4 regions of the Nonomuraea sp. NPDC049684 genome follow, and region 4 is predicted to be linked to each of the others. Evidence: riboswitches for the same ligand, from Rfam matches in the RefSeq annotation. Region 4 holds a riboswitch; each other region holds the start of a gene.

Region 1 (4,202 bases), on a different contig from region 4:
GGAAGCCGCTGCTGCTCGTCGGGATGTCGGTGTTCGTCGTCGGATCGGCGTTGTGCGGGCTCGCCCAGGACATGACCCAGCTCATCGCCTTCCGCGCCGTGCAGGGGCTGGGCGCGGGCGCGCTGCTGCCGCTGTCGCTGGCCCTGGTGATGGAGATGTTCCCGCCCGGACGCAACGGCGCCCGCGTGCAGGGCGCACTCGGCGGCGTGATGGCTTTGACGTACCTGGCCGGGCCCTTCCTGGGCGGGTTGTTCACCGACCACGCGAGCTGGCGGTGGGCGTTCTACGTGAACGTGCCGCTCGGGATCGTGCTGATCGCGATCGTGGTGCTGCGGCTGCCGTTCCGTCCGGGCACCGGCGGCGAAGGCCGGCCGGACTACGCGGGCATCGCCGTGTTCAGCGTGGCCATCAGCGCCCTGCTGCTCGGCCTGACCGAGAAGGGCCTGGACGGCAACGCCTGGACGTCCCCGCCCGTGGCCGGGCCGATCCTGCTGGCGCTGGTCCTGCTGGCCGCGTTCGTGCTGGTCGAACTGCGGGCGGCGAACCCGGTCATGCCGATGCACCTGTTCCGGGACCGCACGTACACGCTGGTCAACGCGACCTCCTTCGTCACCGCCTTCTGCATGTACGCCGGCGTGGTGTTCCTGCCGCGCTACTTCCAGCAGGCGCTGGGCGTCAGCGCCACCGAGTCCGGGCTGAGGATCTACCCGATGACGCTGGCCATGGTGGCGGGCAGCGCGCTCATGGGCACGCTGATGTCCAGGACGCGCACGTACAAGCCGTGGCTGGTCGGGGCGCCGTTCCTGCTGGCGGCCGGCAGCCTGCTGTGCCTGAACCTCACCGTGCGCACCGACGGCCTGCTGCTGGCCGGGTGGATGGCGCTGCTCGGGCTCGGCATGGGGCCGATGCTGTCGGGGCTGACCGTGGCCGTGCAGCAGGCCGTCGCGCCGCGGTACATCGGCACGGCCTCGGCCAACCTCACCTTCTTCCGGCAGATCGGCGGCTCGGTGGCGCTGGCGCTGGCCGGCACCGCGTACACGTCGGTCATCACCACGGACGCGCCGGTCCACGGGCTCGCGGCCGCGCACGCCTCGGCGGCGGCCGTGGTCATCCCGTCGCTGGGCGTGGCGGGCGCGGTGATCGCCCTGGTCGCGCTGGTCATGATGCCCGGCAGGCGGCTGGAGCAGGCGCCCGCGGCGGAAAGCAGAGTGGAGGCCGGTTTCGCGTCGTAAGCGACGTCGTGCGAAGCTGTGGATGTCCCCAGAACCAGGAGGTCCTCATGGCGGAAACACCGGAGCCGGAAGTCAGCGAGACTCCCGAGGACGAGATGAAGCGCAAGTTCCGCGAGGCGTTGGAACGCAAGCGCGGGCAGCAGGCCGACTCGGCCGCGGGTGGCAGGGGCGTCGACCCGTCGAAGATCCACGGGGCGCACGGTCCGGCAGCGAGTAAAAGATCCTTCAGGCGCAAGAGCGGCGGCTGAAAGGCCCGTTTTAGCAGGGGGTACGGCATGCCGTGCCCCCTTTCTCTTTACCGCGATAGGTAGATCTTTACCCGGTTCATGACGATTCGTTTGTATTTGTCCGAATCTCTGGGTACGGTCTTAACCAATTACCAGCTGGTGGCGTAGTCCCTACCAGGAGAGGGGCGACAGCTGGCGCCGAATCCCGACTCGTCGGGAACCGGGGACCCATCTCATTGGGGTGAATCCGGCCACGTGCCGGTAGGGCATCTCCACGCCCGAACCCGTCAGCTAACCCGGTAGGCGAGATGGAGAGGACTTCACGCATGTACCACCTCGTCGTACCCCCGGACAGTGTAGTGACGACCGCCTGCTGAGCGGTCTCTTCCCTGACTTCCCCCACGCGCCGCGTAACCACCTCTTCGGCGCTCTGCCCGGTTACGCACCGTAGTCACGCGCGTTCCCCCTGTCCCCTCGCGAAGGACTTCACTGCTTCATGTCTCGATTTGGCCTGCGCTCTCTCGCCCTGTTGTCCGTGTCCGCCATGGGCGCGCTGACGATCTCCGCCACCGGCGCCCACGCCGACACCGGCGACGACCAGAAGATCCTGCTCAAGGGTTCCACGAAGGCCTCCTACTTCTGGGACGACTCCTCCGGCCGGGCCGGCGACACCGGCCTCCCCGCCAGCGGCAAGCCCATGCAGAAGGGCCTGGCCGCCAGCCCGAGCTGGCCCCTCATGACCGAGGGCTACGTGACCTACAACGGCAAGAAGATGCCGTTCTTCGTGGGCGACCGCGGCCCCGGCGAGCCCTCCAGCCGTGGCGTCATGCTCGACCTCGACGCCAAGACCTTCGCCGAGCTGACCGGCGGCACCTTCAACCCCGACACGCTCGGCGTGGACGGCAACGGCGGCCGGGGCCACATCAAGATCGACTACGTCATCACCAAGTGGGGCGACGGCAAGGGCAAGAAGAACTACCCCGTGGCCTTCTCCAGCGGCGCGTGGAGCAGGTTCGACGCCAACCCCGCCGAGCCCCCCAAGGTGCTGGCCGACGAGCCCGCCGACAACGCCGAGGACGCGGCCGGTTCGGCCGGCGGCCAGGTCGGGAAGACCGTCGCGATGGGCGGCACCGTGATGGCCGGCGTGCTGGTGCTGGCCGGCGGCGGCGTGGTGCTCGGCGGCGAGCGCCTGCGCAAGCTCCTCAACGACTGATCTGCGGACAGACCGCTCTTTACGCCTCGCGACCAGAATGACATTCTGGTCGCTGTGATCCAGCGCGCAGCCGCCAACGGCATCGAGATCGCCTACGAGAGCTTCGGCTCACCCGCGGGCAGGCCCCTCCTGCTCATCATGGGACTCGGCGCCCAGCTCATCCACTGGGACGACGAGTTCTGCGAACTCCTGGCCGAGCAGGGGCACCACGTCGTCAGGTTCGACAACCGCGACGCGGGCCTGTCCACCCATCTCCACGACGAGGGCGTGCCCGCATGGGGCGCGCCCTCGCCGTACGTGCTGGACGACCTGGCCGACGACAGCGCCGGGCTCATGGACGTCCTGGGCCTGCCCGCCGCGCACGTCGTCGGCGCCTCGATGGGCGGGATGATCGCCCAGGCGCTGGCCATCCGGCACCCCGCCCGGGTGCTGAGCCTGACCTCGATCATGTCCACGCCCAGCCCGCAGGCGGCCCCGCCGACCGAGGCGGCCGCCGCGGTGCTCTTCGCCAAGCCCGCGACCGACCGCGAGGGGGTCGTCGCCGGCGCGCTGACGACCTGGGCCGTGCTCGGGTCCCCCGGCTGGGAGCTGGACCGCGAACGCGTCACCAGGCTGGCCGGGCTCGCCTTCGACCGCTGCCACGACCCGGCCGGCACGGCCCGCCAGCTCGCCGCCATCATGGCCTCGGGCGACCGCACGTCCGCGCTGGGCGGGCTGACGGTGCCCGCGCTGGTCATCCACGGCGAGGACGACCAGCTCGTGCCGCTCGCCGGCGGGCGGGCCACGGCCGCCGCCATCCCGGGCGCCCGCCTGGTCACCTACCCGGGCATGGGCCACGACCTGCCCCGCGCCCTCTGGCCCGCGATCGTCGCCGAGATCACCGCCCACACCGGCTCGGCGGCGCCTGCGCGGCCGCAGCCCGCCACCTGACCCCGCCGCGTGACCCGCCGCCGGACCCCGCCGTCCCGACCCGCCGTGAACCGTGGGACGGCGCTCAGAGCTCCAGTTTCTCCTCGATGACCTTGAGCATGTGCCGGGCCAGGGCCAGGTTGGCCCGGTTGCGGTCGAGGGCCAGGTACAGGAACAGGCCCTTGCCGCTGCGGCCGGTCAGCGGCCGGATGATGTGGTACTGGGCGGTCAGCGTGATCAGGATGTCCTCGATGCCGTCCTTGAGGCCCAGCGAGTCCATCGTGCGCAGTTTGGCCTTGATGACCTCGGTGTTGCCCGCCGCCGCGACCTGCAGGTCCAGCTCCTTCGAGCCGCCGAGCGTGCCGAGCGCCATGCCGCTGCCGTGGTCGACGATCGCCGCGCCGATCGTGCCGTCGATGCTCATCATCTCTTTGAGGGAGACGTCCATGCCTGCCATGCTTTCCTCCGCTTCGGTGGGGATGGTCAGTGTTTGCGTGCCACGGCGGCCACGGCGGCCGCCGTCTTCCTGCCCTCCAGCCGGAGGAGCCCGACGTTGGCGCCGGGTCCCGCCAGAACCGTGAGGACGATCGTGGGGCCCGCGGCGTAGAAGGCCACGAACCC
Region 2 (4,202 bases), on a different contig from region 4:
TACTGGGCGTCCTGGCCGTAGCCCTGCTGCTGGCCGTAGTCGGACTGCGGCTGCTGGCCGTAGCCCTGCTGGCCGTACTGGGCCTCCTGGCCGTAGCCCTGCTGACCGGAGGCGGCCTGCTGGCCGTAGCCGGGCTGGGCGTACTGCTGGCCGGAGGACTGCGGCTGCTGGCCGTAGCCCTGCTGCTGACCGTAGTCGGGCTGCGACTGCGGCTGCTGGCCGTACTGGGGCTGCTGGCCGTAGCCCTGCTGACCCGACGCGGCCTGCTGGCCGTACTGGGCGTCCTGGCCGTAGCCCTGCTGACCCGAGCCGGCCTGCTGGCCGTACTGGGCCTCCTGGCCATAGCCCTGCTGACCGGAGGCGGCCTGCTGGCCGTAGCCGGGCTGGGCGTACTGCTGGCCGGAGGGGGGCTGCTGGCCGTAACCCTGCTGGCCGTACTGGGCCTCCTGGCCGTAGCCGGGCTGCGTGTACTGCTGGCCCGAGGACTGCGGCTGCTGACCGTAACCCTGCTGCTGGCCATAGCCCTGCTGGCCCGAGGCGGCCTGCTGGCCGTACTGGGCCTCCTGGCCGTAGCCGGGCTGCGTGTACTGCTGGCCCGAGGACTGCGGCTGCTGACCGTAACCCTGCTGCTGGCCGTAGCCCTGCTGACCCGTGCCGGCCTGCTGGCCGTACTGGGGCTGCTGGCCGTAGCCCTGCTGCTGGCCGTACTGCTGCTGTTGCTGGCCGTACTGCTGTTGCTGGCCATAGCCCTGTTGCTGCTGCTGACCGTATGGGGGCTGGCCGAAGGCATCGTCCGCCCGGTAGCCGACCACAGTCACGTCCGGGTCGGGCTCACCGGGCCGACGGCCGTGGTGCTGCCCGTACTCGGGGTTCTCGCCGGAATCGTCCTGTGGGTACGGCGGCTGTCCGGTGCTCACCGTGTCACCTCGCTTCGAGTGCGCATGTGGCACGTGTCAGGACACATGCCTGTGCTGCCCAACGTATCGACATAGGTATCAACAATCACCTTTCCAAGGGGTCAAGGTCCGCGTCACCCGATGTCAGATGCAGCAGCATGCGGGTGTTGCCAAGGGTGTTCGGTTTGACGTGTTCCAGATCAAGGAACTCCGCCACACCCTCGTCGTACGAGGCCAGCAACTCGGCGTAGACCTCGGGTGAGACCGGTGTGCCCTGGATGGGACGGAAACCGTGCCTCGCGAAGAAGTCGACCTCAAAAGTCAGACAGAATACACGCCGCAGCCCCAGATCCTTCGCCTGCCGGACGAGTGCCGAGACGATCCGCCGCCCGACCCCCAGCCCCCGGCACGCGGGATCGACGGCCACCGTACGGACCTCGGCGAGGTCCTCCCAGAGCACATGGAGCGCGCCGCAGCCGACGACCTCCCCGCTCCGCTCGGCCACCCAGAACTCCTGGACGTCCTCGTACAGCGTGACCGTGGCCTTCTCCAGGAGCCGCGGCCCCGCGCCCGCGTAGGTGTCCACGAGACGCCTGATCGCACGCACGTCGGGCGTGCGCGCACGCCTGACCACGACCGCGGTCTCGGGGACTGCCACTTCGGCCACCTGCTCCATGGCTCTCCAGAGTACAGATCTCATTACGGCTCGGCCCTAAATCCCACGTCTCGGGCATCTCATCACATCCCGTGGTCAGGTGAACACGAGCCGACTTGGAGCTTTCCTCCAGACCTCAGCACCCCGAATGCTGGACAAAAGGTGCAGAAGCCCGCTTCCGTACGGCTACCCACGAGATCACCTTGTGACCCTTCAGTTGTGAAACCTCTACAGACTCGGCAGTTCCGGTTGAGCGTGAACCCGGAGTGCATTAGTGTCCAGCGACGATGTTCTCCGCGTAATGCGCGCGGAAAGACACGCCCAATTCCCGCAAGGGAAGCCGGGGAACCAACGGCGGCGAGCACCTGGCGCCACCACTTGGGGTGAATCCGACCATCTCGGTAGGGCTGCTCCGGCCCGAACCCGTCAGCTAACCCGGCCGGCGTCGATGAGAGGAGCTCGGTTGGTGAAGCGGACGTTCGACCGCTCGGGGACGTCCGGGGGCAGGCACGCCCGCCCCCTGGAGCAGGCCAGGCGCGCACGCCGCCTCGGCGTCATCGGCGTCACCGTCGCCGCGATGCTGTTCGCCGTCCCCGTCGGTTCCGCCGCCGCCGACCCGAAGCCGTCGCTCTCCGAGCTCTCCGACCAGGTGGAGAAGCTGCACGAAGAGATCGAGACGCTGGCCGAGCAGTACAACGAGCAGCGCGAACGGCTGAAGGCCGCCCAGAAGGCCAACGACTCCGCCCAGAAGATCCTGGCCACCAGCGAGTCCGACCTGGCCGCCAGGCGCGCCAGGGCCTCGCTGCTCGCCCAGAACGCCTACATCACCGGCGGCCTGGACAAGGCCCTGGCCTTCGCCCAGTCCGGCGACCCCGAGACCTTCCTCGACCGGGCCGCGACCACGTACGCGCTCGAACAGCAGCAGGGCGAGGAGGTCAACCAGCTCGCCAGGGCCATGGAGGCCGCCGAGCGGGCCAGGGCCGGCGCCAAGACCCGCATCGCCGAGGTGCAGAAGATCGTCACCGATCTGGAGAGCAAGCGCTCGAAGATCACCAAGCTGGTCACCAAGGTCGAGAGCAACCTCTACCGGCGGGCCGTCGGCGAGGCGGGCCGTCCCGGCACCCGGGCCGTACGCGTCAACCTGCCGGTCATCGGCGACGGCAAGGCGGCCCAGGCGGTCAAGTGGGCCCTCACCCAGCAGCTCAAGCCGTACGTGTGGGGCGCCGAAGGGCCGCGCTCCTACGACTGCTCCGGCCTGGTGATGGCCGCCTACCAGCGCGTGGGCATCTCGCTCCCCCACTACACCGGCGACCAGTGGACGGCCGGCACGCACGTCAGCCGCGACCAGCTTCGCCCCGGCGACCTGGTGTTCTTCTACAGCGACCTGCACCACGTCGGCATCTACATCGGCGGCGGCATGATGGTCCACGCCCCGCGTACGGGTGACGTCGTGCGGGTCGCCCCGATCGGCGGACGGCCGTTCGCCGGCGGCGTGCGCATCGCGGACTGACCAGCGCGCCCCTTCACCCAGCGCCACTTCGTCCAGGGCCGCTTCGTCCAGCGGCCCTCCACCCAGCGGCCCTTCGTCCAGCGCCCCCTCGCCGAGCGCCGTTCCGATGAGCGCCGTCAGATGAGCTGGCGGCGGGCCGCCCACGCCACGGCCTCGATCGCCGTGGCCACGCCGATGCGGTCGCAGATGCCCCTCAGCCTGCGTCGTACGGTCCGTCCGCTGATATCCAGCCGCCTGCCGACCCGATCGACGGTCACCCCCCTGGCCAGCTCGGCCAGTAACGCCAAATCCGCGTGGCTCAGCTCAACGCCTTCTGTGAGCACATCCACCGGGAGCCCTCCCCCAACAGCAGAACTCGGACCTTTCAGGCGAAGCAAGCCGCTCGTCTCGGTGAAGGTAAACGCATCGCGGAAAGGTCGTCAAGCGCAACAATCGGCGCCCTTGACCAGTGCTATTGACATGATCGCTTATATGTGACGTACTCCGCATATGTTGGCACGCCGTGGTCCGCTATGAACGGTCCAAACGATCAATTCGGCGGCCCGGTTCCACCTCCGATGAGCGCCACCGACGTGCTGGGTTTTGATCCCTCGGATCCGCAATTTGTGCGCGATCCGTACGTCCGATATCGCGAGCTGCGAGCCGCCGGGCCGATCTTCAGAACGCGCGGCGGGCTGCTCGTCGTGACCACGTACGAGCTGTGCGCGGCCGTGCTGCGCGACCCCGGGTTCGGTCACGGAACGTCCCCGCCCGCGCAGGAAGAGGCAGGTCAGCCCGGCAGGTCGTTCCTGCTCATGGACCCGCCCGATCACACCCGGTTGCGCGCTCTGGTCAGCCGCGCGTTCACGCCGCGCATGGTGGGCCGCCTCAGGCCGCGGATCGAGGCGATCACCGCCGACCTGATCGGGCGGCTGCCGGAGGAGGCGGAGCTGATTTCCGGCTTCGCGTACCCGCTGCCGGTCATGGTGATCAGCGAGATGCTCGGGGTGCCGCCGGAGGACCACGACCGCTTCCGCGGATGGAGCGAGGCCCTTGCCCGCGGACTTGACCCGATGCTGACAGATGCCCTCATGTCGGAAACGGAGCGTTCCAGGAACGAGTTCCGCGACTACTTCCGCCGCCTGATCGCGCTGCGGCGCGA
Region 3 (4,202 bases), on a different contig from region 4:
CGCCTGCGCGAGCGCCTGGCCGACGTGGAGAGGCAGCTCGAAGCCTCCCGCCGGGCCGCCCGCGAGGGCCGCAGCATCGAGGACGCCCGCATCAGGGTGCTGCTCGACGCCCTCCAGGACGCCTCGGCCGGGCTGCGCAGGGAGCTGGCGCTGCCCACCACGATCAGCCGTCCCGCCGACTCGGTCGCGGCCAGCACCGGCGAGCGCCCGGGGGTGCGCGGCGTGCCCGCCCGGGCCCTGGCCGACGACGACCCGCAGCTCCTCGACCAGCTCCTGGCGCTGCCGCAGGTCCACCTGATCATCGACGGCTACAACGTCACGAAGACCGGCTACGGCACGCTCACCCTCGCCGACCAGCGCAACCGGCTGATGACCGGCCTCGGCGGGCTGGTCGCCCAGACCCGGGTCGAGGTGACGGTGATCTTCGACGGCGCCGAGCTCAACGCGCCGGTGCAGGTGGTGGCGCCGCGCGGGGTGCGGGTGCTGTTCAGCGCGCCGGGGGAGATCGCCGACGACCTGATCCGCCAGCTCGTCCGGGCCGAGCCGCCCGGCCGGGCCATCGCCGTCGTCTCCTCCGACCGCGAGGTCGCCGAGTCCGTCCGCCGGATGGGAGCCAGACCGGTTCCGTCCGGTCTGCTGCTGCGCCGGTTGGGCCGCGCATAAGTTACGAATTAGCACTATTGGCGAGACCCCACCCGCCACTTCTGTACTATTTCGCCCCAGGTGTAATCCCTGGGAGGCGACGCTGTGAGGTTTGGCCGGGTGACGGTGGCCGCGGGTCTCGCGATCGGACTGATGACGGTCCCGATGGGTGCGGCGCTCGCTGATCCCAAGCCCACCCTCAAACAGGCCAAGGCCAAGCTGGAGAAGCTGAACGACAAGGCCGACAAGGTCGTCGACCGGTACAACACGGCGACCGAGAACTACAAGAAGGCCAAGGACGCCTACACCAGGCTGAACGACCGCTACAAGCAGAAGCTGCAGACGGTCGCCGACCTCCGTGCCGAGATCATCAGGGTGGCGGTGGACTCGTACAAGCTGGGCGGGGACGTCACCTCGCTGCCCGGCATGGTCGGCGTCAACGACCCCGAGAACCTGCTGGCCGGGCTGGCCATGGCCGGGCAGCTCTCGCGCGAGCGGCTGGAGAAGCTGGCCGCGTTCGACCGCGAGAACAAGGGGCTCAAGGCCGAGCGCGACAACGCCGAGACCGCGCTCGCCGACGCCGACAAGGAGCGGGACGCCGTCCAGCGGGAGCGGGCCGAGGTGCTGAAGCTGGTCGGCCAGCAGAAGAAGCTCCTGGACAAGCTGGGGGCCTACAACCCGGGCAACCCCAACAGCACCGGCATCAAGTACACCGGTCCGGCCTCGGGCAGCGCGGCCGCCGTCCTGGGCTTCGCCTTCGCCCAGGTGGGCAAGCCGTACATCTACGGAGGCACGGGCCCGCGCGGCTACGACTGCTCAGGGCTGACGCAGGCCGCCTGGCGGGCCGCCGGAGTCTCGCTGCCGCGTACGACGTGGCAGCAGTGGGCCTGGGGCGCGAGCCGCAAGGTGGACCTCAAGGACCTCCAGCCGGGGGACCTCATCTTCAGCGAGGGGCTCGGGCACGTCAGCATCTACGCGGGCGGTGGCAAGATCGTCCATGCGCCGCAGACGGGCGACGTCGTCAAGGTCGTCCGCCTCGCCGACTACGGCCGCCCCCTCGTCGGAGCGATCCGCCCCTGAATCCCCTCCGGGGACTGTCCGCGACCGGAATCGCGGGCCGCTTCGGCGTGCCCGCGACCGTTGGGACGAACGGGACAAACGGGGTGAAAGGGCCCTGACAATCGGGTGTGCCGTGAAGTGTGAGAAGGGTCACAAACCGGTAACGGAACCCTCGGCTCCAACAGGGGTTTCACCCTTTACTTACACCTTTATCTGATCTTTACAGGCCGTGTCTCCCTTTGCCAAATCTTGAACCTTCGGCGTAGTTTCTGGCGTCGCGGTCAGCAAGCCATGCGCACCGCGAATCGACATCGGAACCCCGATGCGGACCAGATAAAAATCCAGCGGTCGCCGCCGATATCCCCGTTCAGGCACAACCATCGGGCGGCGACCTGCCGAGTCCGTGCAGCCAGGAGGCACGGAGCCGGGGACCCAAAGATCCCGTAATCCCCCGGGATCAGGGGTGAATCGGCGCGTCATCGCGCCGTAGGGCGACTTCCAGGCCCGAATCCGTCAGCTAACCCGGTAGGCGTTCGTGGAAGACACAAGGAGAAATCCTGTCTACCTCCCTGCATAACCCCCGTCTGTCCCGTCTTGCCCTGAGGGGCGTCGCACTCACGATGACCGTGACGGCCGGAGGTGCGGTTCTCCATGCCGTGCCGGCCGGGGCGCAGACGGTGAGCGAATCGGCCGCCAGGCTCACCGCGGTGTCCAGCACCGCCAAGGCGGCCACCGCAAGGTCGGCCAGGTCGGCGAAGACCGTCAGGTCGGCCAAGGCGGCCAGAGCCGCCCGGCAGACGTCGAAGGCCCGCAGGGCCGTCGCCGTCGCCAGGCACCAGGTCGGCGACCCGTACCGGTACGGGGCCACGGGCCCTGGTGCGTTCGACTGCTCCGGACTCGTCCAGTACGCCTGGAAGAAGGCCGGGGTGCGACTCCCTCGCGTGGCGAGCAGCCAGTTCGCCCGCATCAAGCGCAAGGTCTCCTGGCGCAATCTCAAGCCGGGCGACCTGATGTTCTTCAACGGGCTGGGCCACGTCGGCATGTACGTCGGCCACGGCAAGATGGTCCATTCGCCGCGGACCGGCGAACGGGTGCGCATCGACAAACTGGGCGGATGGCGGAAGTCGTCGTTCGTCGGCGCGGTGCGTCCCGGCGCGTGACAACGGGCCCCGCCCGGACCCTCCCCGGTCCGGGCCGGGGCCTGTCGCATGCCCGGCCCCATGAAGGGGCCGTTCTCGCGCGGGGGCCGGTCTCGTGAAGGGGCGGTCTCGTGCGGGGGCCGGTCTCTTGGAGGGGCAGGGAGGGGCGTGGACCTACTAGCATCGGGCCGTGTCCTCGCAGGTGCGTCCGTCCCTCCGCGGTCCGCGCCGGCTCCTTTCGGTCCTGCTGCTGGCGACGGCGGTTCTCGTGGTCGCCGACGCGCCGCCCGCCGCCGTCCTGCCCGCCGGGGCGCGCGGGTTGTGGAGCGACGGCGGTCGGGTGGCCCGCGGCGCGCGGTCCGTGGTCGTGGGGCACCGCGCCGACCCCGGCCTGCTGGCCGATCTGGCCCGCCGCGCGGACCTCGCAGGACGGCGGGTGTCCGCGGTGCTCGGCCGGCCGGTACGCGCGCTGGTCGTCGTGCCCGACTCCGACGCCGAGGCGGCCCGCCTGGCGAGCACGGGCCCGCTCGACGGCCTGGCCGCGGTGGCCGACGGCGCCAGGGTGATCGTCGTGCCCGGCTCCTTCGCCCGGCTCACCCCCACGGGACGCGACGTCGTCCTCACCCATGAGCTCACCCACGTCGCCGCGGGCACCGACCGGCTGCCCGTCTGGCTGTACGAGGGGTTCGCCGACTACGTGGCCTACCGCGACGCCGGGCTCCCCGCCGGGACGGCCGCCGCCGAACTCGCCGCCGACGTACGGGCAGGGCGGCTGCCGAGCGAGTTGCCCGGACCTGCGGCTTTCGCCCCCACGGCCGCCGATCCCGGACGGCTCGCGCGGGCGTACCAGGAGGCCTGGATGGCGTGTCGCTTCCTCGCAGACCGGTTCGGTGACGGGACCCTGGTACGGCTCTACCGTGATGCCCGCGTGGCCGGCGTCGATCAGGCGCTCGCCTCCGTGGGGCTCACCGCCGAGACGCTGGCGGCACGGTGGCGCGAGTACGTACGACAGCAGCTCGCGTGAAGGGGAGGCAGATGAGCGAGCGGAACGACCCGCCCCGGGAAGGGGACGAGCCCGCCGGAGCGGTCGCCGCAGGGGCCGACGAGCCCGGCACGGCGGTCGCGGCGGCACACGGCGGCGGTGTGGCCATCAGGGACGGCGGCGGCGGCGACCGGCCCGGCGACGGCGCGCCGCAGGAGCCGTCCGGCACCAACCAGCCCCCCGAATCCCCGGGCCACCCCGACGACCCGGACGATCCGGACGCCCGCCCCGACGCGGACGCCGACCCCGACACCGAGGACCCCCGCCACCCCCAGCCCGCAACCCCCGACGACCGCCCCCACGCCACCCGCGCCCCCCAG
Region 4 (4,202 bases):
CGCCGGGGTGCCGCGGGAGAAGGTGTTCGTCACCACCAAGCTGTGGAACGGCGATCACGGGCGCGCCGAGCAGGCCTTCGACGAGAGCCTGGCCCGCCTGGGCCTCGACTACGTAGATCTTTTCCTGATCCACTGGCCGGTCCCGCAGCAGGACAGGTACGTGCAGGCCTGGCGGGCGCTGGAGAAGATCTACCGGGACGGCCGGGCCAAGGCCATCGGGGTCTCCAACTTCACGATCGCCACCCTGACCCGGCTGATGGAGGAGACCGACATCACGCCGTCGATCAACCAGATCGAGCTGCACCCGTACTTCCAGCAGCGCGAGATGCGCGCCTTCCACGAGGCCAACGGCATCCTGACCGAGGCGTGGAGCCCGCTCGGGCAGGGCAAGGGGCTGCTGGCCGACCCGGCGCTGCGCGTGCTGTCGGAGAAGTACGGCAAGACGCCCGCCCAGATCGTGCTGCGCTGGCACCTCCAGCTCGGCAACGTGGTGATCCCCAAGTCGGTCACGCCGTCGCGGATCGAGGAGAACATCGACGTGTTCGACTTCATCCTCGACACCGAGGACATGGCGGCCATCGGCGCGATGAACGCGGGGCGGCGGATCGGGCCCGACCCCGACTCGTTCAACCTGACCTGAGCGCTCTACGATCTCGGTCGTGCGAGATTTCACCTGGGGAATAGCGGCGACCGGCGGCATCGCGCGTACCGTGGGGGCGGCCATCGTGGCCGAGCCCGGCATGCGGGTGGCCGCCGTCGGCTCGCGGAGCCCGCTCAGGGCGCGGGCGCTGGCCGACGAGCTGGGCGCGGAGTCGGCCTACGGCTCCTACGAGGCCCTGTGCGCCGATCCGGCCGTCGACGCGATCTACGTCGCCACGCCGCACGCCCAGCACCTGGAGGTGGCCGAGGCGGCCATCGCGGCGGGCAAGTCCGTGCTGTGCGAGAAGCCGCTGGCGGCCGACGTGGCCGACGCCGAGCGCATGGTGGCGCTGGCCCGCGCGGCCGGGGTCTTTCTCATGGAGGCCATGTGGATGCGCTTCAACCCGCTCATCCAGCGGGTGGCGGCCGATCCGCGCTTCGGTGAGATCCGGTCGGTGCGGGCCTCGTTCGGCTTCGCGCTGCCCTACGACCCCGCCCACCGGCTGTGGGCGCCGGAGCTGGGCGGCGGAGCCCTGCTCGACCTGGGGATCTACCCGTTCGGGCTGGCGCAGCTGCTGCTCGGCATGCCCGCGGAGCTGCGGATGGCCGGCTCGCTGGCGCCCAGCGGGGTCGACGCCGAGGCCGGCGGGCTGCTGCTGTACCCGGACGGGCGGCGGGCCCTGGTGGACGTCTCGCTGCTGGCCCATCACGCCAACGACGCGAGCGTGGTGGGCACGACGATGCGGGCCGACATCGCGGCGCCGTTCTGGGCGCCGCGGCGGGTGCTGCTGTCGGGGCCGTCGATGGAGACGGAGGAGCTGGTGCTCGACCCGGCCGACAACGGGTACGCGGGCGAGCTGCGCGAGGTGCGCGCGGCCACGATCGAGGGCCGCACCGAGAGCGCGATCATGCCGCTTGACGAATCCCTTGCCATGATGGGGCTTCTGGCCGAAGCACGGGCACAACTCTCCTAGCTGGACCTTTAGGCATTTGCCACACTCTTGCCCGATGTATTACCTTGTGGGGCATCTCGCGGCAGACGTCCGGTTTGTCCGGCTTTGTCCAACCATCGCAAGACATTTCACAGGATCGTCCTGTGACCGCTGAATCCGCCTCCGGGCGGAACCGGGGACCCACGTCCTTTGGGGTGAATCGGCACTTCGGTGCCGTAGGGCAGCTTCCACGTCCGAACCCGTCAGCTAACCCGGTAAGCGGCATGGAAGCAAGGAGTAATGCCCTCGATGGCCAAGCACCGTCCCATCCGTGCCCCGAAGATCACCTACGCCCACGCCGCGCTCGGCGCGGCCATCCTCGCCTCCGCCATCGGCGCCCACGCCACCGCCGCGGCCGCCGACAGCGCGGGCCCGGCGGCGGCGACCGGCCACTCGGCCGTCGCGCCGCAGGCCGCCGCCCAGACCCGCAAGGCGGAGGAGACCCAGGTCAACGTCACCGCCCAGCAGGTCCTGGCCATGGCCAAGGCCCAGGTCGGCACCTCCGAGAACGCCTACGGCGGCGGCACCAAGTTCCAGAAGTGGTACGCCGACTCCCAGCGCGCCGCCGAGACCATCGCCCGCGACGGCGGCACCCGCGCGATGTACCTGAACGCCCCCTGGTGCTCGATCTTCGTCTCCTGGGTCGGCGAGCACACCGGCGCCCGCCCGCAGGTCGGCTGGGACGCCTGGACCGTGGCCCACGCCAAGTGGTTCGCCGCCAACGACCGCTGGGGAGCCGAGGCCAGGCCCGGAGCCGTGGTCTTCTTCTCCTGGGGCGGCAGCAAGAGCCTGGACGCCATCCAGCACGTCGGCTTCGTCGTCAAGGACAACGGCGACGGCACGATCTCCACGATCGAGGGCAACACCGGCAACGGCAAGGTCGAGGAGCGCGTCCGTCCGAAGTCGCAGGTCGTCGGCTACGGATACCCCCAGTACGCGAGCTGACCTCCCCCCGCTCCGAGCGCGCGTCCCGCACGAGGACGCGCGCTCGCCGCGTCTTCAGGGCCGGACCGCCAGCAGCGAGTACAGGATCGGCAGGTGCGAGTCGCCGAACGGGAACCGGTACCGGCCGTCCGCGCCCTGGGTCAGCAGGCCGCGCGGGTCCATCTCCGTCTCGACGTGCTCGCCCAGCTCGGCCACCGTGAACCCGGCCCGCGCCGCCGCCGTGACGATCTCGCCCACCGAGTGCGGGTACTCGACCGCCTCGTGGGCCTCGGTCACCACCGCGGCGTCGGCGTACGTGCCGGTCACCGTCTCCCGGTGGGCCTGGCCGCCGCCGTAGGGCCAGTCGGCCACCAGCGGGTCGAGCGAGGACACCGTCTCGTAGGCCGGATGCAGGTCGACCAGCACCAGCCGCCCGTCCGGCCGCAGCGCCATGGCCGCGCCGCGCATCCAGGCGTCCAGGTCGCCGATCCAGCACAGCACGCCGTACGTGGCCACCGCCAGGTCGAACCCGCCGGCCAGCGACTCCGGCAGCCGCTGCGTGTCGGCCTCCACGAACGTGGCCGCCAGCCCGGCCCTGTCCGCCAGGTCGCGGGCGCGGGCGACCGCCACCGGGGAGAAGTCGACGCCGGTCACCCGCGCTCCCAGCCGTGCCCAGCTCAGCGTGTCCAGGCCGAAGTGGCACTGGAGGTGGAGCAGGTCCAGGCCGGCGACGTCGCCGGCCAGGCGGCGTTCGAGCGCGTAGAGGGTCTGCCGGCCGGCGAGGAAGGCGTCGACGTCGTAGAACCGGTCGGCGGAGGTGGAGCCGTGGACGCGGGCGCGCTCGTCCCAGAGGGCCCGGTTGGGGACGGGGGCGTCTTGTGCGGGTTGGTGCATGGGGCGAGGATGGCACATCGGCCCCCCGGCCGCACGACCGGTACGGTGCCTGGAGGCGGACGGTCCGCGCCCGCGTGTCGATCCGGCCGGCGCCCGTTCGACGCTTCGGCGAGGCCGGCTCCGCCCGGGGGCCGCGGACGGAAGGGACGGCACGATGAAATTCATGATCGTCGGCAAGGCCAACGGGGAGACCGAGGCCGGGGCGCTGCCCAGCCAGGAGCTCGTCGACAACATGCACGCCTACAACGAGGCGCTGGCCAAGGCGGGGGTGCTGCTGGCCGCCGAAGGGCTCTACCCGAGCTCGCAGGGCGCGCAGATCGCCTACAGCGGCGGCCGGGCCACGGTGATCGACGGCCCGTTCGCCGAGGCCAAGGAGCTGATCGCGGGGTTCTGGCTGATCCAGGTGAAGTCCAGGGAGGAGGCTCTGGAATGGGCCATGCGCGTGCCCGTCCCGGAGGGCTCCGACGGGATCGGCCTGGACGTGTGGCGGGTCTACGACGCCTCCGACGCGCCCGACGCGGCCTCGTCCGACCCGGCGGAGATCGAGCGGGAGAAGGCCATGCGCAGGCGTCTGGACGGGCAGGAGGGCTGACCTCGGCTTGCGGCCCCCGGACGGTGCTGGTGTCATGAGCCGGTGATGGCTTCCGACACCCACCGGGCGATCGAGGCGGTCTGGCGGATCGAGGCGCCCCGGCTCATCGCCGGCCTGGCCGGGCTGGTGCGCGACGTCGGCCTGGCCGAGGAGCTGGCCCA

What was found. A riboswitch is a leader RNA that binds a small molecule or an ion and turns the genes downstream of it on or off. The one in region 4 is predicted to bind cyclic di-AMP.
Region 1: another riboswitch for cyclic di-AMP. It lies ahead of ACIBST_RS15775 (hypothetical protein); the one in region 4 lies ahead of ACIBST_RS00860 (CHAP domain-containing protein).
Region 2: another riboswitch for cyclic di-AMP. It lies ahead of ACIBST_RS38640 (NlpC/P60 family protein); the one in region 4 lies ahead of ACIBST_RS00860 (CHAP domain-containing protein).
Region 3: another riboswitch for cyclic di-AMP. It lies ahead of ACIBST_RS12140 (C40 family peptidase); the one in region 4 lies ahead of ACIBST_RS00860 (CHAP domain-containing protein).

The regions. Positions count from the first base shown of each region.
Region 1 covers NZ_JBITLO010000004.1:379,830-384,031, reverse strand. Annotated here, with positions in the region: gene ACIBST_RS15785 (MDR family MFS transporter) at 1-1,232, shown strand, start outside; gene ACIBST_RS15780 (DUF5302 domain-containing protein) at 1,280-1,480, shown strand; cyclic di-AMP (ydaO/yuaA leader) riboswitch at 1,646-1,780, shown strand; gene ACIBST_RS15775 (hypothetical protein) at 1,956-2,672, shown strand; gene ACIBST_RS15770 (alpha/beta fold hydrolase) at 2,727-3,602, shown strand; gene ACIBST_RS15765 (hypothetical protein) at 3,667-4,038, opposite strand; gene ACIBST_RS15760 (roadblock/LC7 domain-containing protein) at 4,065-4,202, opposite strand, start outside.
Region 2 covers NZ_JBITLO010000016.1:61,618-65,819, reverse strand. Annotated here, with positions in the region: gene ACIBST_RS38650 (RDD family protein) at 1-917, opposite strand, end outside; gene ACIBST_RS38645 (amino-acid N-acetyltransferase) at 1,003-1,572, opposite strand; cyclic di-AMP (ydaO/yuaA leader) riboswitch at 1,860-2,011, shown strand; gene ACIBST_RS38640 (NlpC/P60 family protein) at 2,018-3,061, shown strand; gene ACIBST_RS38635 (LuxR C-terminal-related transcriptional regulator) at 3,178-3,390, opposite strand; gene ACIBST_RS38630 (cytochrome P450) at 3,667-4,202, shown strand, end outside.
Region 3 covers NZ_JBITLO010000003.1:396,883-401,084, forward strand. Annotated here, with positions in the region: gene ACIBST_RS12130 (NYN domain-containing protein) at 1-663, shown strand, start outside; gene ACIBST_RS12135 (NlpC/P60 family protein) at 796-1,722, shown strand; cyclic di-AMP (ydaO/yuaA leader) riboswitch at 2,085-2,248, shown strand; gene ACIBST_RS12140 (C40 family peptidase) at 2,379-2,861, shown strand; gene ACIBST_RS12145 (hypothetical protein) at 3,031-3,864, shown strand; gene ACIBST_RS12150 (M48 family metallopeptidase) at 3,876-4,202, shown strand, end outside.
Region 4 covers NZ_JBITLO010000001.1:188,225-192,426, forward strand. Annotated here, with positions in the region: gene ACIBST_RS00850 (aldo/keto reductase) at 1-640, shown strand, start outside; gene ACIBST_RS00855 (Gfo/Idh/MocA family protein) at 660-1,613, shown strand; cyclic di-AMP (ydaO/yuaA leader) riboswitch at 1,731-1,868, shown strand; gene ACIBST_RS00860 (CHAP domain-containing protein) at 1,881-2,576, shown strand; gene ACIBST_RS00865 (class I SAM-dependent methyltransferase) at 2,631-3,449, opposite strand; gene ACIBST_RS00870 (YciI family protein) at 3,604-4,041, shown strand; gene ACIBST_RS00875 (RNA polymerase sigma factor) at 4,087-4,202, shown strand, end outside.